Regions from separate parts of the Ensifer sp. ENS03 genome, predicted to be linked through region 1. Evidence: predicted binding sites of a transcription regulator. Region 1 holds the regulator's gene; each other region holds the start of a gene.

Evidence for each region. Region 1 encodes LexA, which represses DNA repair genes until DNA is damaged. Its sites were predicted from a motif close to TGTTCNNNNTGTGTTCNG; they were not measured.
Region 2: the regulator LexA is predicted to act here: its motif matches at 9,376-9,393, upstream of IB263_RS03915 (PA0069 family radical SAM protein).
Region 3: the regulator LexA is predicted to act here: its motif matches at 8,937-8,954, upstream of radA (DNA repair protein RadA).

Annotation. Positions count from the first base shown of each region.
Region 1 covers NZ_JACVAV010000007.1:53,730-64,456, reverse strand. The annotation lists gene IB263_RS22495 (cysteine synthase A) at 1-1,019, opposite strand, end outside; gene IB263_RS22490 (SDR family NAD(P)-dependent oxidoreductase) at 1,324-2,166, shown strand; gene IB263_RS22485 (SMR family transporter) at 2,154-2,480, opposite strand; gene IB263_RS22480 (SMR family transporter) at 2,467-2,838, opposite strand; gene IB263_RS22475 (cyclopropane-fatty-acyl-phospholipid synthase family protein) at 2,917-4,170, opposite strand; gene IB263_RS22470 (deoxyribodipyrimidine photo-lyase) at 4,256-5,719, opposite strand; tRNA gene IB263_RS22465 (tRNA-Asn) at 5,818-5,892, opposite strand; gene IB263_RS22460 (hypothetical protein) at 6,052-6,345, shown strand; gene IB263_RS22455 (thermonuclease family protein) at 6,557-7,291, shown strand; tRNA gene IB263_RS22450 (tRNA-Cys) at 7,444-7,517, shown strand; gene IB263_RS22445 (hypothetical protein) at 7,718-8,059, shown strand; gene lexA (transcriptional repressor LexA) at 8,148-8,870, opposite strand; gene IB263_RS22435 (hypothetical protein) at 9,107-9,403, opposite strand; gene IB263_RS22430 (hypothetical protein) at 9,742-10,359, shown strand; gene IB263_RS22425 (hypothetical protein) at 10,487-10,727, shown strand, end outside.
Region 2 covers NZ_JACVAV010000001.1:805,809-816,535, reverse strand. The annotation lists gene IB263_RS03970 (AAA family ATPase) at 1-533, opposite strand, end outside; gene IB263_RS03965 (glycine--tRNA ligase subunit alpha) at 530-1,486, opposite strand; gene IB263_RS03960 (membrane protein) at 1,612-1,803, opposite strand; gene IB263_RS03955 (S49 family peptidase) at 1,838-2,704, opposite strand; gene IB263_RS03950 (tRNA1(Val) (adenine(37)-N6)-methyltransferase) at 2,878-3,648, opposite strand; gene IB263_RS03945 (DUF2007 domain-containing protein) at 3,660-3,881, opposite strand; gene IB263_RS03940 (polyprenyl synthetase family protein) at 3,989-5,005, shown strand; gene IB263_RS03935 (tetratricopeptide repeat protein) at 5,166-7,001, shown strand; gene IB263_RS03930 (4-(cytidine 5'-diphospho)-2-C-methyl-D-erythritol kinase) at 7,009-7,923, shown strand; gene moaB (molybdenum cofactor biosynthesis protein B) at 7,925-8,467, shown strand; gene IB263_RS03920 (glycosyl transferase) at 8,762-9,283, opposite strand; gene IB263_RS03915 (PA0069 family radical SAM protein) at 9,459-10,616, shown strand.
Region 3 covers NZ_JACVAV010000001.1:1,177,459-1,188,185, reverse strand. The annotation lists gene rplI (50S ribosomal protein L9) at 1-311, shown strand, start outside; gene IB263_RS05825 (HlyD family secretion protein) at 415-1,512, opposite strand; gene IB263_RS05820 (MFS transporter) at 1,531-3,243, opposite strand; gene IB263_RS05815 (MarR family winged helix-turn-helix transcriptional regulator) at 3,249-3,692, opposite strand; gene IB263_RS05810 (replicative DNA helicase) at 4,025-5,527, shown strand; gene IB263_RS05805 (AzlD family protein) at 5,645-5,944, opposite strand; gene IB263_RS05800 (AzlC family ABC transporter permease) at 5,941-6,594, opposite strand; gene IB263_RS05795 (AraC family transcriptional regulator) at 6,751-7,608, opposite strand; gene alr (alanine racemase) at 7,759-8,898, shown strand; gene radA (DNA repair protein RadA) at 9,048-10,451, shown strand; gene IB263_RS05780 (CvpA family protein) at 10,576-10,727, shown strand, end outside.

The DNA of each region.
Region 1 (10,727 bases):
ACTGCAATGTTGGAAGCCGTCTTCAACCACGTCGGCACCGGCAGCCCCTTGGAGGCGAGGAAGTCCGGGTTGAAGAGCTTCGACTGATAGCGGTTACCATAGTCGCACAGGATCGTCACGATCGTATGTCCCGGCCCGAGGTCCTTGGCGAGCCGCACGGCCCCGGCGATGTTGATGCCCGTCGAGCCACCCACGCAAATGCCTTCCCGTTCGATCAGGTCGAAGACGTAAGGCACGGCTTCCGAATCGGGAATCTGGTACGAGAAGTCGGGTGTGAAGCCTTCCAGATTGGCGGTGATTCGGCCCTGGCCGATGCCCTCGGTGATCGAGCTTCCTTCGGATTTCAGTTCGCCATTGGCGTAGAAATTGTAGAGGGCCGCCCCTTGCGGGTCCGCCAGGCCGATCTTGACCGCGGGGTTTTTGGCTCTGAGGCCCTGGGCGACGCCGGCCAGCGTGCCGCCGGAGCCGACGGCGCAGATGAAGCCGTCGACCTTGCCGTCCGTGTCGCGCCAGATCTCGGGCGCCGTGGACTCCACATGGGCGTCACGGTTGGCGACGTTGTCGAACTGGTTGGCCCAGATCGCCCCGTTTGGCTCGGTCTTGGCCAGTTGCTCGGCGAGGCGGCCGGAGATCTTCACGTAGTTGTTGGGGTTCTTGTAGGGAACGGCCGGCACTTCGACCAGCTCGGCGCCGAGCAGCCGCAGGGCGTCCTTCTTTTCCTGGCTCTGGGTTTCCGGAATGACGATGACGGTGCGGTAGCCGAGCGCCTGGCCGACCAGCGCCAGGCCGATGCCGGTATTGCCGGCCGTACCTTCGACGATGACACCGCCCGGCCGCAACTGGCCGGTGCGCTCCGCAAGGCGAATGATCCAGAGCGCCGCGCGGTCCTTCACCGATTGTCCGGGGTTCAGAAACTCGGCCTTGCCGAGGATCGTGCAGCCTGTCGCGTCGGATACGGATTTCAGCCGGATCAGAGGCGTGTTTCCGATTGCTTCGAGCACGGACGGGAGAATGGCCATTTTCAGAACCTCGTGTTTGAGGACAGGCACCGCGGTAAGGCGGCACGTACCAGGTAAAAGCGAACGGCGGCCAGCGAATATCGACAACGTTCCGGGACCGCCGAAATGTTGGCGTGTTTTCGGCTCAGCCTGCACTTCAGGCAAGAAATAGCGTTTCGCCGTCGCTGTGTCCCGAACAAAAATCGTCTCCAGGGACTGCGAGAGCCGGCGGCAAGGAGCGCTGCCGCGAAGAAGGGCCGGGCAAGTCATTTTTCGCCCACAGAAGGAGATGCGTACGTGTTTCCCGGCGCGTGCCGAGGAGTGAGTGATGAGTATTCAATCTACGAAATCGGAACAGAAACTGGCTTGGGTGACGGGCGCAAGCTCGGGAACCGGGCGGGCACTGGCGCTCGCGCTGGTGCGGGAAGGCTATTCCGTCGTCGTGACGGCGAGAAACCACGACAGGCTCGTGGACCTGCAGCATGAAGCAGCAAGCGAAGGGCGGATCACCGTGCTCGACGGCGATGTCACCGACCCTGCCGACATGGAGCGGGTGATGGCGGCGATCGAATATGATCACGGGCACCTTTCGCTCGTGGTGCTGAACGCCGGGGTCGCGCTGCCGGTGCGCGGAGACGAGCTTCACCGCGAGGCCTTCGAGAAGAGCTTTGCCGTCAACCTCAACGGCGTCGTCAACTGTCTCTTGCCGGCGGTGGACCACATGAAGACGCAGGGGTACGGACACATCGCCATCGTCTCGTCGGTGGCCGGCTACGGCGGACTGCCGACCAGTGCCGCCTATGGCGCCACCAAGGCCGCGCTGATCAATATGGCGGAAAGCCTGAAGTTCGATCTCGACCGGCTCGGCGTCCGGCTGCAGATCATCAGCCCCGGCTTCGTCGATACGCCCGGGACCGCGCGCATTCGCTTTCTGCGACCGGCGCCGGTGAACAGTGAAGAGGCGGCAAGGCGCATCGTTGCCGGCCTGAAGTCGCGAAGGTTCGAAATTGCCTTCCCACGCCGGTTTGCCTACGCGGTGAAGCTCATGGACCTGCTGCCCTACAGCCTCTATTTCCGCCTGCTGAACTGGCTGACCCGCGGCAAGGCGGAGGCCATAGAAGGACAGAAGCGCGCCGGACCCGGCGGTCGTCCCCGTCAGGCGGTGTGAAGCACCAGCACCGCGCCGAAGATGAGCGCCAGTCCGACCCAGCCGATCGGCTTCAGCTTCTGACCGAACAGGAAGCGGCCGCAAATGGCCGTCCCGAAGATCCCGGTTGCGCCAAGTACGGCATAGGCGATGGCGAGCTCCATGCCCTTGATGGCTTCCGCCAGGAAGGCAAAGGCGGCGAGCACCAGCAGAATCGAAAGGATGCCCCAGCCGCGGCGGGCGAACCCTTCCGATTTCGTCGAGGCGAGGTTGGCCGCAATATCGAGGATGCCGGCCACGACCGCGAGAACGAAGTAGATGCTAGGCGCGCTCATCGGCGGCTCCTTCACGCGCTGCCTCGTCCTCATCATGATACTCGCCGGCATTGACGAGCAGGATGCCGACGATCGCCATCGAAAGCCCGAGCATTTCGCGTCCGGTCAGCACATGGCCGAAGACGAAAACCGAAACCAGGGTGATGATGGCGACGCCCGAACCTTCCCAGATCGCATAGGCGACGCCGACCGATATCGTCTTCACCGCCTTTGCCAGGAAGACGTAGGAGAGTGCGATCGAGACATACATGACGATGTGGCCGAGATAGGAGCCGCTTTCGGAAGCGGCCTTCATCACCGTCAGGCCCACCACTTCGGTCGCGATGGCGAGCGCGAGGAAAAACCATGCAAGACGCATGCTGTACCTTTGAACAGAAACTTGGATCGACCGCCTCTTAAGCGCTACGGGTGACGCGGTAAAGACGCGCCGTGCGCTTCACTCGAAGACGATCTGCCGGACGTCGATGTTGCGGGCACGGAACCCGGCCTCGCAGTAGTAGAAGTAGAACTCCCACAGCCGCTTGAAGCGCAGGTCGAAGCCGAGCGGCTCGATCCTGTTCCAGACCGCCCAGAACCGCTCCCGCCATTCGCCGAGTGTGCGGGCATAGTCGACGCCAAAGCCGAAGTCGTTGATCATCCGCAGGCCGACATTGCGGCCAAGCTCGACCAGATGCTCGCGCGTTGGCAGCATGCCGCCCGGGAAGACGTATTTCTGGATGAAATCCGGATTGGAACGATACTCCTCGTAGGATTCGGGCTTGATCGTGATGATCTGCAGTCCGGCCTTGCCCCCGGGTTTCAGGCACCGCTTCAGCTGCGAGAAATAGGTTGCCCAGAATTTTTCGCCGACGGCCTCGAACATCTCGATCGAGACGATGCGGTCATAGGTACCCCTTTCTTCACGATAGTCCTGGAACTTCAATTCGACCCGGTCGGCAAGGCCCGCACGCTGCATGCGTTCGCGTGCGAAGGCCAGTTGCTCGCGGCTGATCGTCAGCCCGGTGACCTTGCAGCCGATTTCCGTTGCCGCAAATTCGGCAAAGCCGCCCCAGCCGCAGCCGATCTCAAGCACATGATCGCCGGTGCGCAGGTTCGTCGCTTCCGCGAGCGCGCGGTATTTGGCTTTCTGCGCTGAGCGAAGATCATTGGCGCCCGTTGCATAAAGCGCAGACGAATAGGTCATGCTCGGATCCAGCCATTCGCTGTAGAAGGCGTTGCCGAGGTCGTAATGGGCCGAGATGTTGCGGCGCGCGCCGGAGTGGGTGTTGGCATTGCGCCAGTGCAGGAACTTGTCGAAAAGGCGCAGGAGCCCGCGCGCACGGTTCGGAAAATTCCTGCCGATTTCGGCGTTGACGAGGAACAGTTCGAGAAAGGCGCCGACATCGGGACTGTCCCAGTCGCCGTCGATGTAGCTTTCCGCAGCCCCGATGGTGCCGCCCGAGATAGCACGCTGCGGCAGGTTCCAGTTGTTGAGGTTGAGGATGGCGCTGGGGCCGGCCCTGGCGCCTTTGATCACCAGCCTGCGGCCGTCTGGCGTGGCAAGCATCAACGTTCCCACTTGAAGGTGCACCAGGGCGCCAAGCACCATGCGCGCCTTGAGCGGAAATTCCCGCACGGCCGTCGCCAGATTTTCGGAAGATAGCTCCACCGCACCGGCAAATGCAGCAAAATCGGCTTCCAGGTTACGCATACACCACCCCCTCAGCTGTTGCATCCGTAACGTGAGCCTAGCCGCAATCGGGCGAGACGCCAACTGAGGAATTCTACCGGAGGCTCTACGTATCCTCGGAGAGTCCCGCTGCGCTTGTGATCTGCCGGAAGGCTGCCAGTGCCCGATCGCGGGCAAGGGCATGGTCGACGATCGGTTTCGGGTAGGTCGTGCCGAGTTCGATGCCGGCTTCGGCAAGGGTCGTGGCGGGCGCTGCAAAGGGGCGATGGACATAGCGCGGGTGGAGGCGCTCCAGCTCTGGCACGAAGCGCTTCACATAGAGACCGTTGGGATCGAATTTCTCCCCTTGCAGGAGCGGGTTGAAGATGCGGAAGAACGGTGCGGCGTCCGCGCCCGATCCGGCGACCCATTGCCAGCTTGCGGCATTGTTGGCCGGATCCGCGTCGACCAGCGTGTCACGGAACCAGGCTTCTCCCTTGCGCCAGTCGACGAGCAGGTCCTTGATGAGAAAGGAGGCGACAATCATGCGAACGCGATTGTGCATGTAGCCGTGGCGCCATAGCTGGCGCATGCCGGCATCGACGATCGGGTATCCGGTGAGCCCGCTGGTCCAGCGGGTGAAATCGTCCTCGTCGTTCAGCCAATGGAAGCGGTCGAATCGACGGTCGAGGTTGCGGCGGCCAAGCTCCGGATAATGAAACAGCAGATGATAGGAGAATTCGCGCCAGGCGAGTTCCTTGCGGAAGGTGGCCGCCCCTTCGCCGCTATCGGCCTGGCGCCCAGCTGCCGCATGCCAGGCCTGCGCAGGCGAAATTTCGCCAAAGGCGAGATGAGGCGAGAGCAGGGATGTGCCATCCGCGTCGGGAATGTCGCGGCAGCGTTTGTAGGCGTCGAGCTTCTCATCGACGAATTCTTCGAGACGGGTGGCCGCACCGTCTTCGCCCGGCGTCCAGACCTCGCTGAATGTCGCCGCCCAGTCCGGTTTCGTCGGCAGCAGCGACCAGTCGTCAAGGCGTTCCGATCGCGGCCATGCTCCCGGGGCTGCGATATGGTGCGGCCGGTCGATCGGCGGTGCCAGCTCGTTTTTTAGTTCGAGCGCGCGCCAGAACGGCGTGAACACGCGGTAGGGGCCGCCCGTCGTCGTCAGCAGCCGCGTGGGCTCATGCAGCAATTGTCCTGCAAAGCTCTCCGCGATGATTCCCCGCTCGGCCAGCGCCTTCTTGAGCGCGGTATCCGTGGCGATGCCGTTCGGGTCGTAGCGCCGGTTCCAGTAGATGCGCTCCGCACCGCTTGCGCGCGCAATCTCGACAATCACGTCAAGCGGCGCGCCTGATCGAAGAACGAGGCGAGAAGCGGGCCGCGCGAGACTTGCGCCCAAGGCCTCGAGCGAATGGTGCAGCCACCACGCCTGCGCCGCCCCGAGCGGACCGTTGCCGCTGTCGGCGGGTTCGCGAATATAGAGGGGAATGACGGCTGCCTCGCCGGCGGCAGCCGAGAGGGCGCGATTGTCGGCCACGCGGAGATCCTTGCGGAACCAGACGATGATGGGCGGCGCCGCGGCCTTTGTCATGAAGAACCATCGGGAGGTTGGGGATTGATCACCTGGAGAACATAGGTGCAAAATGAAAAAGAGCCATTCGCATCGCTGCAAATGGCTCTTTTAGAAAGTGGCTCCCCGGGCCGGATTCGAACCGGCGACCTGTCGATTAACAGTCGAATGCTCTACCGCTGAGCTACCAGGGATCATCCGCGCCGCTGTTGTGCTGTGCGCTTCAGAAGTGAGGCTGCTAATACGCATGCTTTTCTGATTTGCCAAGCGCTTTTTTCAAAAAAAATGACAAGTTCCGTTGCGAGGCTGTGGAGAAGTCCCCAATTGTGGGAAAACACGCCGGATAGGGAATGATGAATAAAAACAGGAAGCAGACGCATTTCGGCATTGATCCGCAAACACGACAGATCGTGCTGGGCAAATGGCGTATCGCGCTGCCCGACTCACCGCTGCTGCGCATCCTGCTGGGTTCGCTGCTGGTGTTCTGCGGTTTTCTCGGTTTCTTGCCCGTGCTGGGCTTCTGGATGATACCGTTGGGCCTGATCGTGCTTTCCCACGACATTCCCTCGGTTCGCCGCCGCCGTCGTCGTCTGGCCGTCTGGTGGGCGCGCTGGCGCGGGAAGGCCAACTCGTCGAACGGCTCCTGAGGCGGACGCCGATTTAACGATCTTGTTGTCGAGGGCAGGGCGGTCGGCAGTTTTGGCCGTCCCGTAGCAATTCCGAATCTCTCAACAAGGGCCGTGGCCGCGCAGGCGAATGACCGGTTCCTCGCGGTCTTCCGCTCTGTTGGGGTGCCCTCGAAAACTTTTCGGCAACCCATCAAACGCATAATGCGGTCTCGAATCAGGATGGGGACCGATGGCCAAAGCCACTACGAAACGTCGACGCCGCAGTTCGGGCCGAAGCACCAGCAAACAGGGCGGCATGGCGCCGTGGTATCTGGCCGCAGCGCTCACCCTTGGCGGCGTCATGGTCTACGACCATCGCGCCGAGTTGCGGCACTGGCCGGTGGTTTCGGATGTCATGGCCTTTGCATCGCGATCGGAAACGAAGCCGAAGCCTCAGCGCGCGGTTCCTGAAGCGCAGGAGCGCGTTGCGCAGCAGGCGGATAGGCACAAACCAAATCCGAAGCCCAACCCGGCGACGAAGGTTGTCCTGGCCGCCCCGGTGCCGTCGGTGAATGTCGGCGTCACGCCGCCAACCCCTCTCGTGCGGCCGAATGAAGAGGTGAAGACGGCATCCATCCGTACCGATCAGTTCTATTTTTGCGGCATTCGCAACGACAACTGCGTGATCGATGGCGCGACCTTCGTCTTCCATGGCGAGACGATCCGCGTCGCCGATGTCGATGCACCGCGAATCCGCCAGGCAAGCTGCGACAAGGAGCGTTCGCGCGGCTTCTACGCCAAGCAGCGCCTGCGCGAATTGCTGAATGCTGGCGACTTCAGGCTGATCTCGGCGGGAGGGCGATCAGATGCCAAGGCCGGCGAGAAACTGCGCCTGGTCACACGCGGTGACCAATCTCTTGGACGTGTACTCGTTTCCGAGGGGCTCGTGCGGCCGTGGGAAGGGCGCCCGACGCCCTGGTGCTGAGATCAGCTGGGAGACGATCGGCGGACATCGTCGATCGTTCTGTGGAAAGTATCCGTCCTGCAATTCGACGGCGCGTTTTTCAGAAAATGCCTCTTGCGGTTTTTCTGCAATCATTCTAAATCCGCGCCAACGCTTGGTTATCCGAGCTGTGAGGCCTCGTGGCGGAGTGGTGACGCAGAGGACTGCAAATCCTTGTACCCCGGTTCAATTCCGGGCGAGGCCTCCAATAATCTCACCTCGTTAAATTTGGTTTGGCGTTCTGCCTTAGGGCAGCGCGGTAAAATTCGCGACCCCACGTCCGCGCAAGCCACGTCTCCTATGCCTCCGTCGGATCTTATCGCTTCGGTGAATTCGGTAGAGGGGGAACGATGACTCCGCTGAGATCAACCGCATCGGTAGCGTCCGTCAACATTAAGAACGGAGGCAATGGCATCAATGAAAAAGAGACTGATCCTGACGGCGTTGGCGTGTTTTGCGGCGACCGCTATGGAGGCGCGCGCGGACGACCTGGTTTTCCAGCTGAAGAACAACACCGGCGCGGTACTGACGAATTTCTATACGTCGCCGGTCGGCGTCAATGAATGGGAAGACGATGTTTTCGGTCGGCAGGTCCTGAACCCCGGCGAGAGCATGGAGATCACCATATCCGACGGGCGGGACGTCTGCAAATACGACATGCGATTCGAATTCGAGGAAGGCTCGGCCCTCGATACGACCGAGGACACGCAGGATCTCTGCGAACTCGGCGAATACACGATCCACGAATAAGCGATCTGGATTTCAGGTCGCCTTAAATGGAAAGAGCCTCGCCACTTTCTGTGGCGAGGCTCTTTTGATTCGGCGTTCTGCCTGGAATTCAATGGTAGCGGCGGATCAGCCCGACGAGCTTGCCCTGGATCTTCACGCGATCCGGTCCGAAAATGCGCGTCTCGTAGGCGGGGTTGGCCGCTTCGAGTGCAATCGACGCGCCCTTGCGACGGAAGCGCTTCAGCGTCGCTTCCTCGTCGTCCACGAGCGCCACGATGATGTCGCCGGGATTGGCCGAGTTGCCGTTGCGGATGATCACCGTGTCGCCATCGAAGATGCCGGCCTCGATCATCGAATCGCCCTTTACTTCGAGGGCGTAATGCTCGCCGCTGCCGATCATGTCGAGCGGAACGGTAATGTCATGGGTGTTGTTCTGGATCGCCGAGATCGGCACGCCGGCAGCGATGCGCCCCATCACCGGGACGGAAACAGACGTGCTTTCGGCGACCGGCGCCGGCTTCGGCGTGGCAGGAGCGGCGGCCGGCGGCTTTCCGAGGCTGCCCTCGATCACGCTCGGCGAGAAGCCTCTGCGCGGCTGTTGCTGGCCGGCGGCGTAGGCTTCCGGAAGCTTGATGACTTCGAGCGCGCGCGCCCGGTTCGGCAACCGGCGAATGAACCCGCGCTCTTCGAGCGCCGTGATCAAACGGTGAATGCCGGACTTCGACGCCAGGTCGAGCGCGTCCTTCATTTCATCGAAAGACGGCGGTACGCCCGACTCCTTCATGCGTTCGTGGATGAACAGAAGCAATTCCTGTTGCTTGCGGGTCAGCATGGCACGTCGCTCCAGAGGCGTGAAACAAATCAAGAACAGACACTATCTGTTCCATATGTGTTCCGCAAGTGCCTAAAATTCCGTGAATTCAGGCAATTGGCTGCTTCTGTGGGGGGCGATTGGTCACTTTTGCGGGAGCGGGGCGGTTTTCGGCGACGGTTGCGTCCCAAAACAGCGCCGGGCAGGCCGGTCGCGCGCGTGATTCGAACGAATCGCGGCTCTCTTCGCGGAGAGACTTAAGTCGCTTGCGAGGCCGAGCAGGCGTCTTCGAACTCCTTCACCGTTTCGGCGCTGTTGTCTTCCGGAAGCACTGCGTCGGCCGCATCGGTCGCAACGGGCGTATCGCCGTCATAAACGAAGGACTGGATGTAGAACGCGAGCGCGCCCTTCCAAACATTGCGTCCATCGATCTGATGGCACGGCACGGCCCGTTCGAAATCGGTCTGGAGTTCATCCACCGTCGCGGCACTGAGCTTGACGTCAGGCATATTGGGCGATGCGACTATCGAAGCGAGAAGCAGGGCGGCAAGCACGGTGATCGTCCACTTGATGAAGGGGTGGGACTACGGGGTGGTAAACGATGTGAACCGCGCTTTCGTTCCGAAGTCCAGCAAGCATGGCGATCACTCTGCCTTGTTCAACAGCTCTTTGCCCGCAGGCTGTGGCTGATTTGCGCCAGCCGCTCCATCTCAACCTCGTCTCGGCCGTTCTTTATGGACCGGCGCGGAGAATGCATCGGAGCTGCCAGCTTTCGCATCGGGCCTGGGGCGCGCAAAAATCCCTGCGGGGAAGGGCCTTCACCGTCTCGACAGGCCTCTAAAAAAAGATAACTTTGCGTGGAAAGTGGGGTGGTTGCATGCATAGATTGTCGTTGGTGGTGCTCGGCCTGTTGCTCACGGCTGGAGCGGCGTCTGCTGAAGAAGGGCGTTCGAATATCTGGAAACGGATCAACGCCTGGACGGTGGGATCCGATCCTTCCCTGGGAGGCTCGTGTTACGCGGCGACGAGCTATGACGCCGGCGCTATCCTTCGTATCGGCTTTTATCCGCGGGGATCGACGAACCTGGCGTTTCTTTCGATCGGCAATGCCGAATGGAAATCCATCGAGCCGCAGCGGGAATACGATGTTGCCTTGCAGCTCGACCGTGGTCGTCAGTGGCCGGCCGTTGCGTTCGGTGTTGATCTGACCGGAGCCAAGGCCCTTGTCGTCAACTTTTCCAACACCGACTTCTTTACCGAATTCGTTCGCAAAAACACCTTGGCGCTGGCCTTCGAGGGGCGCGTCGTCGCGAGCCTCAGCCTGCGTGATTCGATGAAGGCGGTAAGCGAGATGTTCAAGTGCCAGGAGGCGGTGAGCGCCTTGATCCCGAATGGCGGTCAGGGAGCGGCGAACGATCCCTTTGCGGGCGCCGGTGGCAATGCGCCGAACAACGATCCCTTTGCCGGCGGCGGCCAGACCAAGTCGTCGAAAGATCCTTTCGCCATGTGATGGGCGCGTCCGCTTGCCGCAGAGAGGTGAATATTCCTAAAATATTGCCTGGGATCGGCTAGGCACCCTCGACAGTGACGGGGGGACCTATCAAAATGCGGGCAAACGGGGGTTTTGCATGCGTAGATTGCTGGTCGGATTGGTAAGCTGTCTGATCGCCGCGGGATCGGCCGCGGCTGAGGAGTCCGAAATCATCAAGTGGAAGGATGTCGACGGCTGGACCGTTGCATCCGACACCTCGATGGAGGGCTCCTGCTTCATCTCGTCGGTATTCGACGGCGGGGTCACCTTGCGCCTTGGGTTCTATCCCAAGGGCTCCGAGTCGCCGCTCTATATGAGCTTCGCCAGCGACGACTGGAGGTCGCTCG
Region 2 (10,727 bases), on a different contig from region 1:
GCGATTGCCGCTGCCGCCTCATCAGCGCCGAGCGTCGACACATCGATCTCAATCAATCGGTCGCTTCTGCCGCGTAGCAGCCGGTGCGCGCGCCGCAATCCCAGAAGAACTTCCGGATCGGTCAGCTTGTGCAACTTGCTCCGGCCGGCGCGTGTCAGGCGCTTGAGATTTTCCTCGACGTCGCAATCGATCACGACCGCAACGAAGCGAGCGCCGCGTTTTTGCGCGAGTGCGGCGCAGTCCTCGAAGGCACGCGTGTCGGTGGCATCGTCCGAGAGCGCATCGGTGAAGATGAACGACCGTTCGGCTGCCGCCCTTTCCAGGTGCTCGAACACGCTTTGGCGGACCGCCGATCGAAGCGAGCGATAAAGCGGGTCACTGCGCGCAAACAGTGCCTCGGCCGGATTGATCAGCGTGTGATTGTCGGCGAGCCGCGCGCCCAGCCTTTCAGCAAGATGGCGCGCGATCGTCAGCTTACCGGTGCCCGGCCAGCCGTTGATGTGAACGACAAGGCCGGACGGTTCTACGCTCAAGCGGCGTCCCGGTTGAGGTTCGCGCCACCGGCGTCGGTCAACAGGAAGGCTTCGCCGCAGGCCTTGGCGAGCGTGCGCACCCTAAGGATGTAGCTCTGGCGCTCGGTGACCGAGATCACGCCGCGGGCATCGAGCAGGTTGAACACATGGCTTGCCTTGATGCACTGGTCGTAGGCTGGGAAGACGCATTTGTGCAGGTGGTTGTTGCTGTGGTCGCCCGGTGCTCCGGCAGCCAGCAACGCCTGGCACTCGGCTTCCGCATCGATGAAGTGCTGATGCAGCATCGCCGTGTTGGCGTATTCGAAATTGTAGCGCGAATATTCCTGTTCGGCCTGCAGGAAGACATCGCCATAGCTGATCTTCTCGGCACCCTCGCGACCGTTGAAGTTCAGGTCGTAGACGTTGTCGACGCCCTGCACATACATGGCGAGGCGTTCGAGACCGTAGGTCAGTTCCCCCGAAACCGGCGAGCATTCGATGCCGCAGACCTGTTGGAAATAGGTGAACTGCGACACTTCCATGCCGTCGCACCAGCACTCCCAGCCGAGACCCCAAGCGCCGAGCGTCGGGCTTTCCCAGTCATCCTCGACAAAGCGGATATCGTGCAGCAGCGGGTCGAGGCCGATCGCCTCGAGCGAGCCGAGATAGAGTTCCTGCAGGTTGGACGGGTTCGGCTTCAGGATTACCTGATACTGATAGTAGTGCTGCAGGCGGTTCGGGTTTTCGCCGTAGCGGCCATCGGTCGGGCGACGCGACGGCTGGACGTAAGCCGCACGCCAGGGACGCGGGCCCAGCGCGCGCAGGGTCGTTGCCGGATGGAAGGTACCGGCGCCCACTTCCATGTCGTAGGGCTGCAGCACGGCGCAACCCTTGTCGGCCCAGTAATTGTGGAGTGTCAGGATCAGAGCCTGAAACGAGCGCTTCGGGTTCATATGATCAGGCAGAGTGGTCATGGATCGCGTCCGGATTTCTTCTGGAAAATGTGCCGGACAGGTGCCACGCCTGATGACAGGGGTCAAGCGCTACGGCAGCGGGCGGGCAAATAGACCGCAGCCACACTGACGCGTTCCGACCGCCCTCACTCGCCGTCGCGCTTCAGCCTGTATTCGCCGGTCTCCGGGTCCTGCACCAATGTTCCCTGCGCCCCGGTCTGCTCCTCGCGGCGAGCCTGTTCGCGCTGGCGCGTCAGCTTCTGGGCATCCGCCACGAACTTGCGATAGCCGAGCCAGAAGACGAAACCTGCGATCAGGAGCAGGATGAGTTGCGGCATTTTCCCTCCAAGGACATTTCAGGCCGGGCAGGCATCAAAGCCCGAACCGCGCCCACAATGCCCTTTCCTCGATGGCTTCGGCAAGTCCCGCCGCTGCGGAAGCGGCCATTGGCTCGACCAGAGCACCGGCAATGGCCGCGCCACTCTGTCGGCGGCCAAAAAGGCTGCGCACCGGCTGGATGAGTTCGAGCCGAGCCTTGTCGCCATAGCGCTTCTTCACCTCGCCGCGCAGATCGCCGAGACTATCGATGATGCCGAGCTCCAACCCGCGCCGGCCGGTCCAGAAAAGGCCGGAGAAGATATCCGGATCGTCGGCGAGCAGCTGGCCGCGACGGGCCTTGACCATCTGGATGAAGGTATCGTGGATATCGAGCTGCAGGTTCTTCAGGAATGCGATGTCGTTTTCCTTTTCCGGCTGGAACGGATCGAGCATCACCTTGTTTTCGCCAGCGGTATAGACACGCCGCTCGACGCCGATCTTCTTCAGGAGTTCCGGAAAACCGAACCCGCCGGAGACAACGCCGATCGAGCCGACGATCGAGGTCGGGTCGGCAATGATCTCGTCGCCGGCAAGCGCGATCATATAGCCGCCGGATGCGGCGACGTCCTCGACGAAGATCAGCACACGCTTTTTCTTCTCCTGGGCGAGATCGCGGATGCGTTGGTAGATCAACCGCGACTGCACAGGGGAGCCGCCAGGCGAATTGACGGAGATCGCGACAGCAGGCGCGTCCTTGTTTGCGAAGGCCTTTTCGAGAAGCGGGGCCGCTGTCGCCAGGTTGAGCGCCGGCCGGAACTGACCGCCGCCAGCCATGATCGCGCCGTGGAGCCGGACGACGGGGATCGTCACGCCTTCCTTGCGAAAACGCTTGGGCAACAACCGTCTCAGGAACGCCTTCATTTCAACTCCTGCCTGCTGGGACATGCCATGATTTTGAGCCGGAACGACCGGAAATCATAGACATGACCGCGTCTCATCGGCGAAAAGCGGAATGCTTCGCCCGATCGCCCGCCAGGGGCTCTTCCATGCCATGTATGCACTGATGCGGCGAACGCAATGCCGCATACGGTAAATCAGCGGCGGCGATAGGCGGCGCGGCCATTGTTGAGGTCGTCGACATGGTCTGCGAAGCGATGCCCCTCCTCGTGCATGACGAGCGGGGCGCGGAAGACCAGCCGTTTGCGACTCTGCTTGATCGCCGTCACCAGGATGCGCACGGCGTTTTCACCGACCCGCGGATGCAGCGCCGTGATCTCGATGCCGCCAAAGCGGCGGCCGCAAGCGGCGATGATCTCGGCGATCGATTCCGGCCGAGCGATCAACGACAGTTGCCCGCCGGGCTTCATGATCGCGCCCGCCGTCTTCACCCAGATCTCGAACAGCCCGTCGCTCATCGCATGGGCCTCGGCCTTGAGCGCATCCGGAGTCTTGCGGTCCGAGGCATCGTTGAAGGGTGGGTTCATGATCACATGATCGAAGCTGTCATCCGCCAGACCCGTCGCGACACGCGCCTTGCCGGTCAGTGAAACGTCGGCCTCAACGACCGAGACGCGCGAGGAAAGACGGGCGTTTTCGGCAAGCGCCAGGCTGCGGCGGGCAAACTCCGCCATAACGGGCGAGCGCTCCACCAGCACCACTTCCGCATCGTCGATCCGCGAGGCGACGGCCATGCCGGCTGCACCCGCGCCCGCACCGAGATCGGCGACCCGGCAGGGACGATCCGATGCAACGAGCGACGCAAGCAGCATGGCGTCCATGCCGGAGCGATGCCCCTGGCCGAGTGGCTGGACGACATGGAACTTGCCGCGGTGAAATGCATCGACGGTTTCGGTCGCAGCCGGCATCGGCTCCGTGCTCAAGGGCGCAACTCCGCCTCGAGCCCGGCATCGATCAGGATCCGGCGCGCCGCGTCCGCGTCTTCCTCGGCGACCAGAAAGCGACGGGGCAAGAGTCCGAGCGAGCCCTCAAGAATGCTCATCCCCTGGTCGGCGATGAGACTTGCGATGCCGGCATCCTTCATCAGGCTCTCGGCAAAGGAGAGCACGACGGCATCGTTGGTACGGATCAATTCCTTCATCCGGCGGTTTTTCCTGTCCTATTTCAGCAAGCGGGACAATTCGCCTCTTGCCGCACGGGACACCCCTTCCTATTGTCGAAAGCGACAATGAAAACAGGAGTCCCGGTGTGGGCGTAGTGATACCGCTGGAAGACAGCAAAAACAAACAGGCGTCCGTAAAGCCGCTCGTTGATCTGACCGCTGCGGACATGGAGCGCGTCAACCAGCTTATCCTGTCGAAGGCCGGCTCCGACGTTCAGATGATTCCCGAGGTCGCCAACCACCTGATTTCTTCGGGCGGCAAGCGCCTGCGCCCGATGCTGACGCTCGCCTCCGCTGCGATGTTCGGCTACGAGGGCGACGCCCACGTCAAGCTCGCAACCAGCGTCGAATTCATGCACACCGCGACGCTTCTCCATGACGACGTCGTTGACGAAAGCGACCTTCGCCGCGGCAAATCCACCGCACGCACGATCTGGGGCAACCAGGCAAGCGTGCTGGTCGGCGACTTCCTGCTCGGCCAGGCCTTCCGCATGATGGTCGATGTCGGCTCGCTTGACGCGCTCGACGTGCTGTCGACCGCAGCTTCGGTCATTGCCGAAGGCGAAGTGCTGCAGCTCTCCGTCGCCAAGAACATGGAAACGACCGAGGACGACTATCTCCAGGTCATCCGTGCCAAGACCGCAGCCCTTTTTGCCGCCGCCGCCGAAGTTGGGCCGATCGTTGCCCAGACCAGCAAATCGGACCGCAACGCGCTGAAATCCTACGGGATGAACCTCGGCCTCGCCTTCCAGCTCGTCGACGACGTGCTCGACTATGGCGGCTCGTCGAGCGACCTCGGCAAGAATGTCGGCGACGACTTCCGCGAGGGCAAGATCACCCTTCCGGTAATCCTCTCCTATCGCCGCGGAACGGCGGAAGACCGTGCCTTCTGGCGCGAGGCGATCGAAGGCGGCGACAGCAGCGACGCGAACCTCGACAAGGCACTCGGCCTGATCAAGCGCTATGGGGGCTTGAGCGACACCATCGCGCGCGCCCAGCATTACGGCACGATTGCCCGCGATGCGCTGGCGCCGCTGCCGGCGTCTCCCTGGAAATCGGCGCTCACCGAAGTCATCGACTTCTGCATCGATCGCGTCAGCTGACGGGCTCCGGGCAGGTCAGAACGAGCGACAGGATTTTCTTGCCGCGTTGCGCCAAAAAAGCCATTCTGTTCCTCAAGAGTTGCGTTGGGCTATATGTGGCTGACTCCGAAAACAACCCTTAGTGGTGCGAAAGCCGAGCAATCGGCGCGAAAGGTTTGACATGCGGCAAAAGACGATTCTCCGCCTCCTCAGCGGCGCAGCACTGCTGGCTCTCGCTGCTGTCAGCGGCGGCTACCAGGCATTTGCCGAGGAGAAGACCGCAGCCGTCGAGGAAACTGAGCCGTTCGACATCAAGTCGGTCAATACCTTTTCCGGCGCGTTTCTCGCTGCCCGCACCGCCGATACGGACCGCGACTTCGCTTCCGCTACGGAACTCTACCGCATCGCGCTGCAGTTCGAGCCGAACAACAACGACGTCAAGCAGCGGCTGATGATCACGCTTCTGATGGCGGGCCAGTTCGACGAAGGCGCGAAGATTGCCGAGCAGTTGAAGTCCGACCCGGCCGTCGAGCGCATCACGACGGTCATTCGCGCGATCGAGGCGATCCGCAAGCGCGAGTATCGCAACGCACAGAAGCTTCTGAACTACCAGGGTCCGAACGATCTCGACCGGCTGATGAACGGCCTGCTTTCGGCCTGGGCGAAATTCGGCCAGGGCAAGCCGAAGGAAGCACTCGCCGAGATTAACGGCCTTGACGGTCCTGAATGGTTCCGCGTGTTCAAGAACTATCATGCGGGCGCGATCGCGGTTGCTGCGGGTGACAAGCAGACGGCGCGCACCAGGCTCAACGATGCCATTCTCGACCGCGAGGGCGGAAGTGCCGCTCCCGACACCTTCATGCGCGCGGTCGAAGCGCTTGCCCGTTTCGAGGCGCGCGAAGGCAACAAGCAGAAGGCGCTCGATACCGTCGCCGTCGGCGAAAACATGGTCAACAACTACACGCCGCTGCAGGCGCTGAGGACCGATATCGAGAATGGTGTTCCGCAGGAACAGCAGGTCAAGAACGCCACCCAGGGCGCTGCGGCCGTGCTCTTCTCGATCGGTGCGGCACTCAACCGCGACGGCGCCGAGGACATCGTCTCGCTCTACCTGCAGACCGCGCGCCGGCTCGACCCTGACAGCGCCGACATCCTGGTCATGCTCGGCGGCATCGCCGAAAACCTGAAGAAACCGAACGAGGCGATCGAACTCTACAAGGCCATTCCCGAGACCTCGCCGATGCGGCGCGTTTCGGAACTACAGCTCGGGCTCAGCCTCGCCAGCATCGGCAAGGTCGACGAGGCGAAGAAGCACCTGAAGGCGCTCATCGACGTCGATCCGAAGAACATCCGCAACTATCTCGCCTATGGCAGCGTGCTTTCCGACGCCAAGGACTACAAGGAGATGGGCGAACTCTACGATCGCGCCGTCGAACAGATCGGCTCCGTCCCGAAGCGCGGCGACTGGACGGTGTTCTTCCAACGCGGCATCGCCTATGAGCGCCAGAAGCTCTGGGACAAGGCCGAGCCGAACTTCCGCAAGGCGCTGGAGCTCAATCCGGACCAGCCGCAGGTGTTGAACTATCTCGGCTATTCCTGGGTCGACATGAACATCAACCTCGAAGAAGGCCTGGAGATGATCCGCAAGGCCGTCGAGTTGAAGCCGGATGACGGCTACATCGTCGATTCCCTCGGCTGGGCCTATTTCCGCATGAACCGCTTCGACGACGCCGTCGTGGAACTGGAGAAGGCGGCCGAACTGATGGCCGGCGACCCGACGATCAACGATCACCTTGGCGACGCCTACTGGCGCGTCGGCCGCAAGCTCGAAGCCGTGTTCCAGTGGACGCAGACGCTCGAACTGAAGCCCGAGGAAGCCGAGATCCCGAAGATCAAGGCAAAGATCGAGAACGGCTTGCCGCCGCTCAAGGAAACAGTCCCCGCCTCGGCCGATGCCAAGGAAACCGCGCCGAAGAAGGTGACCCCGGAAGCACCGGCGCCGGACAAGAAGTCCTGACCGTTCCATGTCGGAAGGTGACATCGCGGGCTTCGCGCTGACGCGTGCAGCCCCCGCCAAGATCAATCTGGCCCTTCACGTCGTCGGCCAGCGCGCCGACGGCCACCATCTTCTCGAAAGTCTCGTCACTTTTGCCGATCGCGGCGATCGCATCGGTCTCTCGCCGGCGGATGCGGATCGCTTCACGGTTTCGGGCGCGTTTGCCGCCGCGTTGCCGATGGATGCCGGCGCTGAGGGCGGCAATCTGGTTCTGAAGGCACGGGATCTGCTGCGCGCCAAACTGCAGGCGCTTAACCCCGACACGGCCGGGCCGGTCCACCTGCATCTCGAGAAGAACCTGCCGCTCGCCTCGGGCATTGGCGGCGGATCCGCGGATGCGGCGGCGACGCTTCTTGGGCTTCTCGATCTTTGGGGCGCGACGATCGAACCCTCCCGCCTCGGCGCCATCGCGCTGCAGCTCGGAGCGGACGTGCCGATGTGTCTTGCCGGCACGCCACTGCTCGCGAAGGGGATCGGCGAGGACATTACGCCGCTTGCGGATTTCCCCGCGCTACCGGTCGTGCTGGTCAATCCGCTCGTCGCCGTCTCGACGCCGGTTGTCTTCCGGGCCCTCGCCAACAAGACGAACCCGCCGCTCGTTGCGCCTCACAGAGCCGGTACGGCGGCCGAGTGGATCTCTGCCATCGCCACGATGCGCAACGATTTGCAGCTGCCGGCAGAGGGCCTTGAGCCCGTGATCGGCACGGTCTGCAAGGCATTGACCGAAGCCGGAACGGCGCTCACGCGCATGTCGGGCTCAGGCGCCACATGCTTCGGCCTTTTCGATAGCGACGTGCGCGCGGCTGCGACAGCGCGCGCTCTTTCGGAGGCCTACCCCGGGTGGTACGTTCTCGCCTGCAGGACAGTGGGCAAAGGGAAATAGCATGGCCGGCATCGACGAAAAGCGTCCGTTCATTCCTGTCGGGATCGCCATCCTCACGGTCTCCGACACGCGCACGCGCGCCGACGACAAGTCGGGCGACACATTGGAAGCGCGGGTGCGTGACGCCGGCCATCGGCTTGAGGCGCGCGCCATCGTTTCCGACGACAAGACGAAGATCTACGACCAGGTAAAGGCCTGGACGCTCGATCCCAACATCGACGTGGTGATCACGACAGGTGGAACGGGCTTCACCGGGCGGGACGTGACGCCTGAGGCGCTGGAACCGTTGTTCGAGAAGCGCATGGACGGGTTCTCCGAAGTCTTCCACCGTATCTCCTTCGAGAAGATCGGCACCTCGACGATCCAGTCGCGGGCAACTGGCGGCGTTGCCAACGCCACCTTCATCTTCGTCCTTCCGGGTTCGCCCGGTGCCTGCCGTGATGCGTGGGACGGCATCCTCAAGCAACAGCTCGACTATCGGCACATGCCCTGCAATTTCGTGGAGATCATGCCGCGGCTCGACGAGCATCTGAAACGTGGCTGAAGAGCTTGGACCGTTCCGGCTTGGCCGACCTGTTACCTTAGTAACTGACGGTCGCTTCTCCTCTCGTTAGTCTCCAAGCGTTGACACAGCGAGGAACGACCGCCGCACGTTCTATTCCTCGCGCCGCAAGACCCTTCCGCCTCTGTCCCCCAAGGCGGAATGCAATGTTGGATACGACGGGTAGCCAGAATGCTGCCCGGATAGAAATCTACCAAACAAGGTCATTTGAGAGCCGCTTGGAGGTGCCGTCCCCCCGGGACTGGCACCTTTAATTTTGCGCGCTACGAACCGGCGTTACCGCCTGGCTTCGACGGCGACCCAGGCCGGAACAAGTTCGGTCGAGAGCTTGCGGACAGAGCGGACATTCGTCATGGCATCCAGGCCCGTATTGCCGCGGGCGGCCGCAAGAGCATCGTTCTTGCGCAGGAGAAAGCCTGTCTCCAGCGGCTTTCCCCGCCGGGTCAGCCGGCGGAAGAAAGGCCTGCGATGCAGTCTCGAACCGGAGAAGCGGGCCGGTGCCTTGTTCATCGACACGTACTCGGCCAGTTCATCGATCCAGCGGCCGATCGGGCGGGCGCCCGGCTCCAGCAACATCAGCCATTCGCCACGCGCCGAACCCACCACATCGGCGAGATCCCAATCCCGGCAGAAACGGCATCCAGCGGCATCGGCCACATCGGACGAACCATCCTTCGAACCATGATCGAGGATGATCACATCGCTGACCAGCCCCTCCACGGCGCCGGCAACCAACACAGCAAGCGTCTGCGCCAGTTCGGCTTCGTTGTCGCGGGTTTCCATGATGATCGTGAGCATGGTTTCTCGTAACGCATCGGCACGGCAATTGCTACATCCAGGACATCGACCGAAGCGGTGCCTTGATCGACAAAACCGAAATTCCAATTTTTTGTTCTTGAATTGTTCCCTCATTCGCGATAGGAAAATAATCAGAACAAAACGGGATCAAATATCTGATTCCGGGGAGATTCCAATGACCGAGCTGTCTCAGATCAGGCAGGGTGCCCTTGCGCCCGCCAACACGGCAGATGTGGCCGAAGCGATGATGAGCGCAACGGGCCTCCGGATCGACATCGATCGCCGCCGGGGGCGCGGCGCCGGGATCAACATGTCCGGCAGGTTCGAACCGCGCAGCCGCGAGACGTTCGACGACGGTTGGGAAAGCCTGGAGGATCTGCCGCCGTTCAAGACCGAGGTTCAGGTCGAGAAGCCGCGCACGGTGATCACGAGGAACGAGTCTCCCGACATCTCCTTCGACCGCTCGATCAATCCCTATCGCGGCTGCGAGCATGGTTGCATCTATTGCTTCGCCCGCCCCACGCACGCGTATATGGGCCTATCGGCCGGCCTCGACTTCGAAGCGAAGCTGTTTGCCAAGCCGGATGCACCGCGACTTCTGGAGCGCGAACTGGCGCGGCAGGACTACAAGGTGAGGCCGATCGCCATCGGCACCAACACCGACCCCTATCAGCCGATCGAGAAGGAGTGGCGCATCATGCGCCAGATCCTCGAGGTGCTGCGGGACGCCAACCATCCGGTCATGATCGTCACCAAATCAGCGATGGTCACCCGCGATATCGATATCCTGGCGCCGATGGCGGAAAAGGGACTGGTGCGCGTCGGCATCTCCGTCACGACACTCGACCGGAAGCTCGCCCGCACGATGGAGCCGCGGGCCTCTACGCCGAGCAAGCGGCTGGAGGCGATACGCATGCTTGCCGAAGCGGGCATCCCGGCCGGTGTTCTCGTTTCCCCTATCATTCCGGCGCTGAACGACCACGAGATCGAGCGCGTGCTCGAAGGAGCAAGGACAGCCGGAGCAACGGAAGCAAGCTATGTCCTGCTGCGGCTGCCGCTCGAGGTCAGCCCGCTCTTTCGCGACTGGCTGCTGCGCAATTATCCGGACCGCTACCGGCACGTCATGTCGCTCATCCGCTCCATGCGTGGCGGCAAGGACTATGACGCCGAATTCGGCAAACGCATGAAGGGCGCCGGCCCCTATGCGTGGCAGATTGGCCGCCGCTTCGACCTGGCGGTCAAGCGCCTCGGCTTCAACCCGACGCGCCGGCAGCTGCGCGACGATCTCTTCGTGCCGCCGCTCGGAACGGGGGTGCAGCTCTCGCTTCTTTGAAGGCTTTCCGATCGCCTGGTAGCATCCGCAATTTCGTAATCGGCGCGCAGCGAGAGATGATCGCCCCGCACCGCCAGGCGAACCCGATGGGGGGCGCCTCAGATCGCATAG
Region 3 (10,727 bases), on a different contig from region 1:
TCTACGGTTCGGTTGCTGCCCGCGACATCATCGAAGTGCTCGCTGCCGAAGGCTTCAACGTCGGCCGCAACCAGGTCGACCTCAACCAGCCGATCAAGTCGATCGGCCTGCACAAGGTCACGCTGCACCTGCACTCGGAAGTCGAGATCTCGGTTGAAGTCAACGTTGCCCGTTCGGCCGAAGAAGCCGGTCGCCAGGCAAAGGGCGAAAGCCTGACCTCGGCCGACGCCATCTACGGCGTTGACGAAGACGCCCTCAAGCCGGAAGACTTCTTCAACCCGGAAGCCGAATTCGAAGGCGAAGAAGAATAAGCCTTAAAGGCCATTCGACACGCGAAAGCCCGGATCATCGATCCGGGCTTTTTTCTTGGTTGCGCGGCCGTTTCTGGCAATGGCTCTGTGGGCCTCGGCCGTCTTATCCGTGGGCGGCAACAGGCGCGACACCGATGTTCGCCTGGTCCGGTGCAACGCGCACCGGCGCGTCCTTGTCGACGCGCACGACGACCGAAAGGCCGGGCGACAGCATTTCCGCCAGCGGCTGGCCGGGATCGACGACGATGCGCACGCCGACGCGCTGGGCCACCTTGGTGAAGTTGCCGGTGGCGTTGTCCGGACGGATGATGCTGAACTCCGAACCGGCGGCGGGCGAGAACCGCTCGATATGCCCCGTCAGCTCGTTCCGCTGCAGCGCGTCGACCGCGATGGCGACGGGTTGGCCCGCCTTCATGCCGTCGAGCTGCGTTTCCTTGAAATTGGCGACGACCCAGACGTCGTTCGGCACCAGCGCCAGGAGTTGCGAGCCGGCCGTCACATATTGACCGATCCGCGCGCCGATCTCACCGAGACGGCCGTCCCGCGGCGCGACGATGCGGGTGTTGTCGAGATCGATTCGCGCGAGTTCGACGGCCGCTTCCGCCCCGCTCACCGCGGCTTGCAATCCGGCACGCGCGCCAAGCGTCGTCGCCAGCGCCTGCTTCGACACTTCCAGCCCGGCCTCTGCCTGGCTCACGGCAGCGTCGGCCTGCTCAAAGCCTGCACGCGCCTGGTCGGCATCACTGCGGGTCGAAACACCCTTTTCCGCGAGCGGGCGGATGCGGTCCCAGGTCGCCCGGGCCCGATTGAAGGCAGCCTTGGCACTATCGAGCTGCGCCTGGCTGGCGGCGATGCCCGCCTTGGCGGAAAGCTCCTGCTGAAAGGAATTGGCAAGTGCGGCTTTCTGCCCGGCAAGCGTGGCTTCCGCCTGCGCCACCTTCTGCGCATAGATGCGGTCGTCGATCTTGACCAGCAGTTGCCCGGCCTTGACCGTCTCGTAGTCGTGCACCGGAACGTCGGCGACATAGCCCGCAAGCTGCGGGCTCATGATCGTTACAAAGCCGCGCACATAGGCATTCTCCGTCGATTCCACCGAACTGTGGAACGGCGGCAGCCGCCAGGCGTAGAGCACAAGGGCGATACCGGCGATGCCGGCGAGAAGAACGATGATGCTCGTGGGAGAGCGCAAGGATTTCAACATGGTCGTCAACTCTGTCAATCAGGTGGCCGGCATCGGCGCAGGAGCGGACAATCTCTGCCTGAGCCAGTTGTAGAAGATGTGCAGCAGCAGCCCGGCGAGCGCGAAAAGCGCGACCGCCGAGGCAAGCAGGAAGGCGTCGTTGTAGGCGAGGATGTAAGCTTCGCGGGTCACCTGTTGTGACAACAACACGGTGCCCTCGCCGCCGAGCAGGGTCTTGTCGCCCATCACCTTGGCGTAGGCGGCGGAAAGCTGGTTGACGCGCTGGGCAACCAGAGGGTTCGAGAGCACGATCTGTTCCGCGAGAAGGTTGGAATGAAACTTTTCTCGGATCGTGACGAAGGTACCGAAGGCGGCGGAGCCGATCAGGCTGCCGATGCTCTGGGTAAAGAGGAAGATCACGATGAAGCTGAGGATATAGCTCGGCCCCTTGGCGAGCGCCGCCTTGAAGCCGCGCGCCATGGCCGGCGGCAGGAAGAGCGCCGTTCCGGACGCGATCATCGCCTGGCTCAGATACATCTGCTCCGGCCGTGTCAGGCTGGTTGCCTGGCTGTCCATGTAGGCGCCGGCCGCCAGGAGGCCGAGTGCCAGAATATGCACGCGCTCCGCATGTTCAGGATTCATCAGCGCGGCGCAAAGCAGACCGCCGCCGATGGCCGCAGCAAGGATGATCCAATAGAGGGTTGCGACCTGCTCGAACTGGAGACCGAGCTGCTGGTAGAAGTTCGCAGCAACAGTCGATTGTTCGGAGGCGACCAGCCGGAAAATCAAGAGAACGGCGGCAAAGTGCACGATCTCCTTCGAAGCGATCCAGCGCACGTCGATCAACGGCACCGGGCGATAAAGCTCGATCAGCACCGCGGTCGTCAGCGTCGCTATCGAGACGACCAGCAGGACGCCGAGCCAAGGAGCCTCGAACCACCAGTAGAGGCGCCCCATGGTCAGGACCACGGCGAGGCAGCCGAAGGCGACGGCGACGAGGAGGTAACTCAGGATATCCATGCGCTGGATAACCTTGGCATGCGGGACCGGCGTCAGCGGCAGCAGGTAGATGATCGGCAGCGCGATCAGCGCCAGCGCCATTTCCAGCGTGTAGAGCGCATGCCACTGGCCATATTCGATCAAGGTCGGTGAGATCAGGCGGGTGATCGGCGCGGAAATCGTCGTGCAGGTGAGCGCCAGCGCCAGCCCGACGGTCAGCTTGCGCGCCGGCGGAAAGGCTTCGAGCATGTAGAGGAAGCCGAGCGTCGACATCGGTGCGGCGGCAATGCCGCTGATGAAGCGCACGACGATCGCCGAATGCAGATCGGAAACGAAGACGTTCATCAGCGAGACGACGACGAAACCGGCGATGCTGATTTCGGCAAAACGGCGCAGCCCGTATTGGGCGCGGATCTTCACCAGCGCGATCGACAGGCTGACATTCGGCGCCATGTAGGCCGCCGAGAGCCAGCCGGCTTCGATGGAGGTCGCCGAAAGCGAGCCCTGGACCTGCGTAAGGTTGGCGAGCGCCAGGTTCATGCCGAGCCCCTGCGTCAGGAACAGGAGCACGGAGCCCAGGACATAGACCGCCGAAAGCAACAGACCTTTCTCGACGGGGGCCGGCACGGGGGTTGGCGCCGGTTCCGGCGCAATAACGGTTTCTCCGTGTTGGTCCTCGTCGACGGCCTCCGCGACCTCAAGCTCGGAGGCAAGGCGATTGTCGTTTGCGGCGGCCGTCGCGACTGCGCCCATCGCCGTCACTCCCGCGCCAGCGACTGAACATTGTCGGCGATCGCACGAACCACCCGCTTTGTCACGGCAAGCTCGGCTGCGTCGATGCCTTGCAGCACTTCGGCCCGGATTTCGTCGGCAAGCCTGAGGATCTCGTCGGCAACGGTGCGGCCGAGTTCGGTCATATGGATCTGCTTGGCGCGTCGGTCGGAGACCTCGACCCGCCGCTCGATGAAGCCCTGCTTCTCCATGCCGTCGAGCAGGCGCACCAGTGTCGGGGTCTCGATGTCGAGTTCGTCGGCGAGCTCCCGCTGGTTCAGGCCATCCTTCTTCGTCAAGGCGAAGAGCGCGCGGGCGCGCGACAGCGTCAGTCCCTTCTCCTTCACCCGCGCATCGAACACGGCGCGCAGCTTGCGATTGAGCAGCGACAGGGCATCGAACAGTTCGCGGTTCACGGTGGGCTGATACATTGATATCTTTTCCATATTACTAGCATGCTAATTATTCTGCCTCTATCTAATCCAAATGCGGTGGATTTTCAAGATGCGGATTTGAGGCAGAGGAGGACGGCGCTACACTTCGTTTCGTCGGGAAGGTTCGGGTGATTCGCGGCGTCAACGACCAAATTTGTGACGACGGCATAATCCGCACATTTGCGAGCCCCCGCCTGTGGATCAGTCGAACAACGGGAACAGCGCCGGGCGCGGTGACGTCGCTTCGCGACTGTGTCCCTCGTGCACTTGACCCGGCCCGCGCTAAAACGCAAACCGGTGCCACACCAGACAGAGGCAGAGATAAACGAATGAACGAAGCGTCGCGAAAGCTATCCCCTATCGGCAAGGATCAGGCGGACCAGCACTACCGCGAGGCCCCGAACAACCTCGAGGCCGAGCAGGCGCTGCTTGGCGCGATCCTCGTCAACAACGACGCGTACTACCGCGTGTCGGACTTCCTGAAGCCGGTGCATCTGCACGAGCCGCTGCACCGCAAGATCTACGAAGTCGCCGGCGACATCATCCGCATGGGCAAGATGGCGAACCCGGTCACCATCAAGACCTTCCTCAAGGCCGACGAGAAGGTCGGCGACGTGACCGTCGCGACCTATCTTGCGCGCCTTGCCGGCGCTGCCGTCTCGATCATCAACGCCGAAGACTATGGTCGGGCTATCTATGACCTGGCGCTGCGCCGTTCGCTGATCACCATCGGCGAGGACATGGTCAACATCGCCTATGACGCGCCGCTCGACATGCCTCCGCAGGGCCAGATCGAAGACGCCGAGCGCCGTCTGTTCGAACTTGCCGAGACCGGTCGATACGACGGCGGCTTCCAGTCGTTTAACGACGCCGTGGCGCTCGCCATCGACATGGCCGGCCAGGCCTTCGAGCGCGACGGCAGCCTTTCGGGCATTTCAACCGGCATCCTGTCGCTTGATGGCCGGATGGGCGGCCTGCAGCGTTCCGACTTGATCGTGCTTGCCGGACGCCCCGGCATGGGCAAGACCTCGCTTGCCACCAACATCGCCTACAACATTGCTGCGGCCTACGAGCCGGAAGTCCAGGCGGACGGCTCGTTCAAGGCCAAGAACGGCGGCGTCGTCGGCTTCTACTCGCTCGAAATGTCGTCCGAACAGCTCGCCACCCGTATCATCTCCGAGCAGACCGAAGTCTCCTCCTCGAAGATCCGCCGCGGTGACATCTCCGAGGCCGACTTCGAAAAGCTCGTCGCCTGCTCGCAGATGATGCAGAAGGTGCCGCTCTACATCGACCAGACCGGTGGTATCTCGATCGCCCAGCTTTCCGCCCGCGCCCGGCGCTTGAAGCGCCAGCGCGGCCTCGACTGCCTGGTGGTGGACTACATCCAGCTCATGACCGGCTCGGGCAAATCCAGCGACAACCGCGTGCAGGAAATCACCCAGATCACCACCGGCCTCAAGGCGCTCGGCAAGGAGCTGAACGTTCCGATCATCGCGCTCTCGCAGCTCTCCCGTGGCGTCGAAAGCCGCGAAGACAAGCGGCCGCAGCTGTCCGACCTTCGTGAATCGGGCTCGATCGAGCAGGACGCCGACGTCGTGCTCTTCGTGTTCCGTGAGGAATACTACGTGAAGAACCTGGAGCCGCGCGACGAGTTCGACCCGAAGTACGAAGAATGGAAGATGAAGATGGAGCAGGTGAAGGGCACGGCCGACGTGATCATCGCCAAGCAGCGTCACGGACCGACCGGTACCGTGAAACTCGCCTTCCAGTCGGAATTCACGCGCTTCACCGATCTCGCCGATCCATCCTTCACCCAGTACGAAGAACACTAGGGTTCCGTGGGGGCGGCCGGAGCGGGCTGGGAAAAATGTTTGCGGTTTCCCAGCCCGCTCTCAATTTCAAATGGCACGTGCCTTTTCGCTGAAGCGCGCCGCGCCAGCACAAACCTCTCAGAACACGAGGCGCAGCAGCGCTACCGAGACGACACCGACGGCGACCGATACCAGGAGCGGCAGCCGCATGGCGGCCACGGCCGTCGCGGCAGCGGCGATCGTTTCCGCCGGGCCAGTCACGAAAGCCGTCGGCGCGATAACCGCCATCAGCACGGCCGGCGGTATCGCCTCCAGTGCGCGCTTCTGGCTTTCCCCGATCGTCACATACCGGATCAGCACGAGGCCGCCGATGCGGGTCGCGATCGTCGCAACCGCCATGGCGACGATGGCAAGCAGTGTATTTGGATCGACGGTCATGCATGGGCCTCCTTGCGTGCACCGGAGAGAAGCGCGACCACGACCCCGGCCGCAGCCCCGGCAGCGATGTACCAGACACCTGGCAGCAACTGATGCGTGAGCACGGCAGCACAAGCGCTAGCCGCCAGAACGGCACCCGTCTCCCGTCCTTTCCAGAACCCCATGACCAGCACGATGAAGACGGCGGGGAACGCAAAGTCGAGGCCGGTAACCTTCGGATCGCCCAGGAAGGCCCCAAGCAACGCGCCCGCAAGGCTCGTCAGCACCCAAAGGCAGTAGAAAGGCACCGCAAGGCCCGCATACCAGGCAGGCGTCAGCTTGCCGTTGCTCGCCCGCATCTCGGCCATGGCCCAGATCTCGTCGGCCAGAAGCAGCATCGAGGCATAGCGCGCCGGGCCGGAGAAACTATCGAGCTTGCCGCCGATCGAAGCGCTCATCAGCACATGGCGGATGTTGACGAGCAGCGCCGAAAAGCCAAGCGCTGCCCAGGACGCCGGATGCGTCCAGATATCCATCGCGACGAACTGGGACCCGCCGGCAAAGACCAGCGCGCTCATCAGCGCCACCTCGGCCGGCGCAAGTCCCTTGCTCGCCGCCACCGCACCAAACACGAGGCCGACCGGCATGACCGCGACGATCAGCGGCGTCATAGCAACCGCCGCGGCCCGAAATTCCTGGAAAGCACTTCTTTCCTGCAACGTCCACGTCTCCATTCGCGCGATGCGCCGCCTATCCACACAGGCGCGCGATCGCAATTGCCCGAGTGTTCTAGGACTCGGGCTGCGGATCGTCTTGAACGAAAGTGATCAGCCGGCGCGGAAGGCCCCAGGGGTGACGCCGGTGCGCGCCTTGAAATGACGGCTGAAATGCGCCTGGTCGGCGAAGCCGCATTGATAGGCCGCGTCCACCGCCGACCAGCCGTGCCGCAGCAGCGTCTTTGCCGCCCGCACGCGCTTGTCGGTCAGGAACGCATGCGGGGTGATGTGGAACTCCTTGCGGAACGCGCGGATGAGGTGGGCGCGGCTGAGGCCGGCGACCTTCGCCAGTTCCTCGAGCCCGACGTCCTCCGCATAGTTTTCCGCCAGGAAGTCGCGCGCCCGGTGCACGGCCGATTGCTCGCGCGTTTCGATCGGCGTGATGATCGTGCTGCCGTGGCGCTCGAACATCGCGGCAAGCACCGCGAACATTTTTTCCTCCGCCTCGAGCGTCGCCCCCGACACTTCGAGCGTGCGGTGGGCCTGATGGAAGGAAAGAGCCAGGTCCGGCGCCTGCAAAACACGCTTGGAGAAGGATGGCGTGCCCTTGAAAGCGCGTCCGGTGACATCCTCGATGATGCTCACCAGCAGTTCGGCGCTCGGATAGACCATGCGATAGCGATAGCCGCTGCCGCCCGGATGACCGTCGTGAATTTCGTCGGGATTGATCAGATAAAAGTATCCGGGGCCGGCCTCCGAACGCTCGCCCTTGATCTTGCTGATCTGCGAGCCGGCCTCGATGGCGCCGATGCTGAAGGTTTCGTGCGCGTGCGGCGCAAATTCATGGGTGATGAAGGTCGCCGTCAGACATTCCATGCCCATGAAGCGGGAATCCCGCCAGAAGCGCGTGCGCTCGGCGCCCTCTATCGGCATGACATCGATGGCTTCTTCCTGCGAAATTGTCTGCATGGCAAAACCATAGTGCGCCTGCGCGGCTGCGTCTTGCACAAAAGTGCTCGTTTGCCTGGTCCATCCGCGAGGGCGCCGCGACAGGGGAATATTTGCGACGCTCTGCGCTTGGCTGTATTGATCCTGGATCATCCACGCAGAGTGCCCGGCATGCTTCCTCCAGACTTCCTTTCCGCTTCCAACCGGCTCACGATCGATCTTGGCGCGCTTGTCGACAACTGGCGGGCCATGAACAAGCGCTCCGGCAAGGCGCGTGCCGCAGCCGTGCTCAAGGCGGATGCCTATGGCATCGGCATCGCGCAGGCGGCCCCTGCCCTCTATGCGGCCGGCGCCCGCGATTTCTTTGTCGCCAATGCCGAGGAAGGCGCAGCACTCCGTCCGCTTGCACCGGACGGCCGGATCTACATTCTCGCCGGGATGTGGCCGGGCAACGAGGCGCTGTTCTTCGACAACGATCTGGTGCCGGTCATCAACTCGGACGAGCAGCTGGCGGTGTTCATGGCCGCCCTTTCCGAGCGTGGCGACCACCCTTGCGTGCTGCATGTGGATACCGGCATGAACCGGCTCGGCCTTACGGTCGAGCAGGCCGTTGCGCTTGCGACAGACCCGGCGCGACCGGCAAGCTTTTCGCCGGTGCTGATCATGAGCCATCTCGTCAGCGCCGACGATCCGGACCATCGGCTGAATGGCCTTCAACTCCGTCGCTTCCATGAGGTGTCGACTGCCTATGAAGGGGTCGATGCGAGCCTTGCCAACTCCGGCGGCGTCTTCCTCGGGCCCGACTATCATTTCGACCTGACCCGGCCGGGCATCGCCGTCTATGGCGGCGAGGCGGTGAACGACATCCCCAACCCGATGAAGCCGGTCGTGACCGCCGAAGCACGGATCATCCAGGTGCGAGACGTGGCCGCCGGCGGCACCGCGAGCTATGGCGCCTCTGCCCGCTTCGACCGCGACAGTCGCATCGCCACGGTGGCTGTGGGATATGCCGATGGCTATCACCGTTCCGTCTCCGGCGGCGGCGTCACGCTCAGGCAGGCAACGCCATCAGGGGCCTTCGGTTTCCTGCACGGCCAGAAGGTCCCGCATGTCGGGCGCGTCACCATGGACCTCAGTCTCTTCGACGTCACGGACCTTCCTGAAAGCGCGGTACGACCGGGTGATTACATCGAGCTCTTCGGCCGGCACATCGCCATCGACGATGTCGCGCGCGCCGGAGGGACGATCGGCTACGAGATGCTGACCAGCCTCGGCCGCCGCTATATCAGGCACTATATCGACAGCGTCTGACGCGCTCCTTCACCTCATTTTTCGGTCATTCTTGCAGAAATTCACCTTTTGTTCCGCACTTTGCGGCATTATGTGACGATACAGGTGATTCTTTGCCGCCGACGTCCCCTCGCGACGTCGGCGGTCTCACATTCCGAAAGTCGATGCCGATGGCGAAAGCGCGTACCCAATTCATCTGCCAGAACTGCGGCACGATCCACACTCGCTGGGTGGGAAAATGCGAAGGCTGCGGCGAGTGGAACACGATCATCGAGGATGACCCGACGGCGGGCATCGGCGGCGGTCCGTCGCGCGCGCCGAAGAAGGGACGCCCGGTGGCACTCACCACCCTCTCGGGCGAGATCGAAGACGCGCCACGCATCCAGACAGGCATCTCGGAACTCGACCGGGTGACCGGAGGCGGCTTCGTGCGCGGATCGGCGCTGCTCGTCGGCGGCGATCCCGGTATCGGCAAGTCGACGGTGCTGATGCAGGCAGCGGCCGCGCTCTCGCGCCGCAAGCATCGCGTCATCTATGTCTCGGGCGAAGAGGCTGTGGCGCAGGTGCGTCTTCGCGCCCAGCGGCTGGGGGCTGCCGACAGCGATGTGCTGCTCGCTGCTGAGACCAACGTCGAGGACATTCTGGCGACGCTGTCGGAAGGCAAGCGCCCGGATCTCGTGATCATCGATTCGATCCAGACGCTCTGGAGCGACATCGTCGATTCCGCGCCGGGCACGGTGACCCAGGTTCGCACCGGCGTGCAGGCGATGATCCGCTTTGCCAAGCAGACGGGAACCGCCGTCGTGCTCGTCGGCCATGTGACCAAGGAGGGCCAGATCGCCGGTCCGCGCGTCGTCGAGCATATGGTCGACGCCGTGCTCTATTTCGAAGGCGACCGCGGCCATCACTATCGTATCCTGCGCACCGTCAAGAACCGCTTCGGCCCGACCGACGAGATCGGCGTGTTCGAAATGTCGGACAAGGGCCTGCGCGAGGTCGCCAACCCGTCGGAACTGTTTCTCGGCGAACGCAACGAGAAATCGCCGGGCGCCGCCGTCTTTGCCGGCATGGAAGGCACCCGCCCGGTTCTCGTCGAAGTGCAGGCGCTGGTCGCCCCGACCTCGCTCGGCACGCCGAGACGCGCCATCGTCGGCTGGGATTCCGCACGGCTCTCGATGATCCTTGCCGTGCTGGAAGCCCATTGCGGCGTGCGGCTCGGCCAGCACGACGTCTATCTCAACATCGCCGGTGGCTACCGCATTTCCGAGCCGGCGGCCGATCTAGCTGTGGCTTCCGCACTGGTTTCATCGCTTGCCGGGCTTGCCCTTCCGGCGGATTGCGTCTATTTCGGCGAAGTCAGCTTGTCGGGTGCCATCCGGCCGGTTGCGCATACCGCACAACGCCTTAAGGAAGCCGAGAAGCTCGGGTTCTCCCAGGCGGTCCTGCCGTCCGCTTCGACCGAACTGCCGAAAAACGGCAATGGCCGCTGGAGCGAGATGGAAAGCCTGCCCGATCTGGTGGCGCGCATCGCGGGGTCGCGAAACGCGCTGAGACCGGTGGAGGACGAAGACTGAAAGATGCGGATGCCGCAGGCCGCTCTTTAAGGGCCGCAAACAGGCTGCAAATGCCCTGAACTCAGGGCCGATGGCGGATAGGCTTGAGGAGACCCGGACGAACCGGGTCCGGAGTAAGGACAAAATGCCCATTACAATTCTCGACGGTATCGTTCTCGGCGTCGCCCTGTTTTCCGCAATCCTGGCCATGGTTCGAGGCTTCTCGCGCGAGGTGCTTTCGGTCGCGAGCTGGGTGGGTGCGGCGGCTGCCGCCTACTTCCTCTACCCGCATCTCCT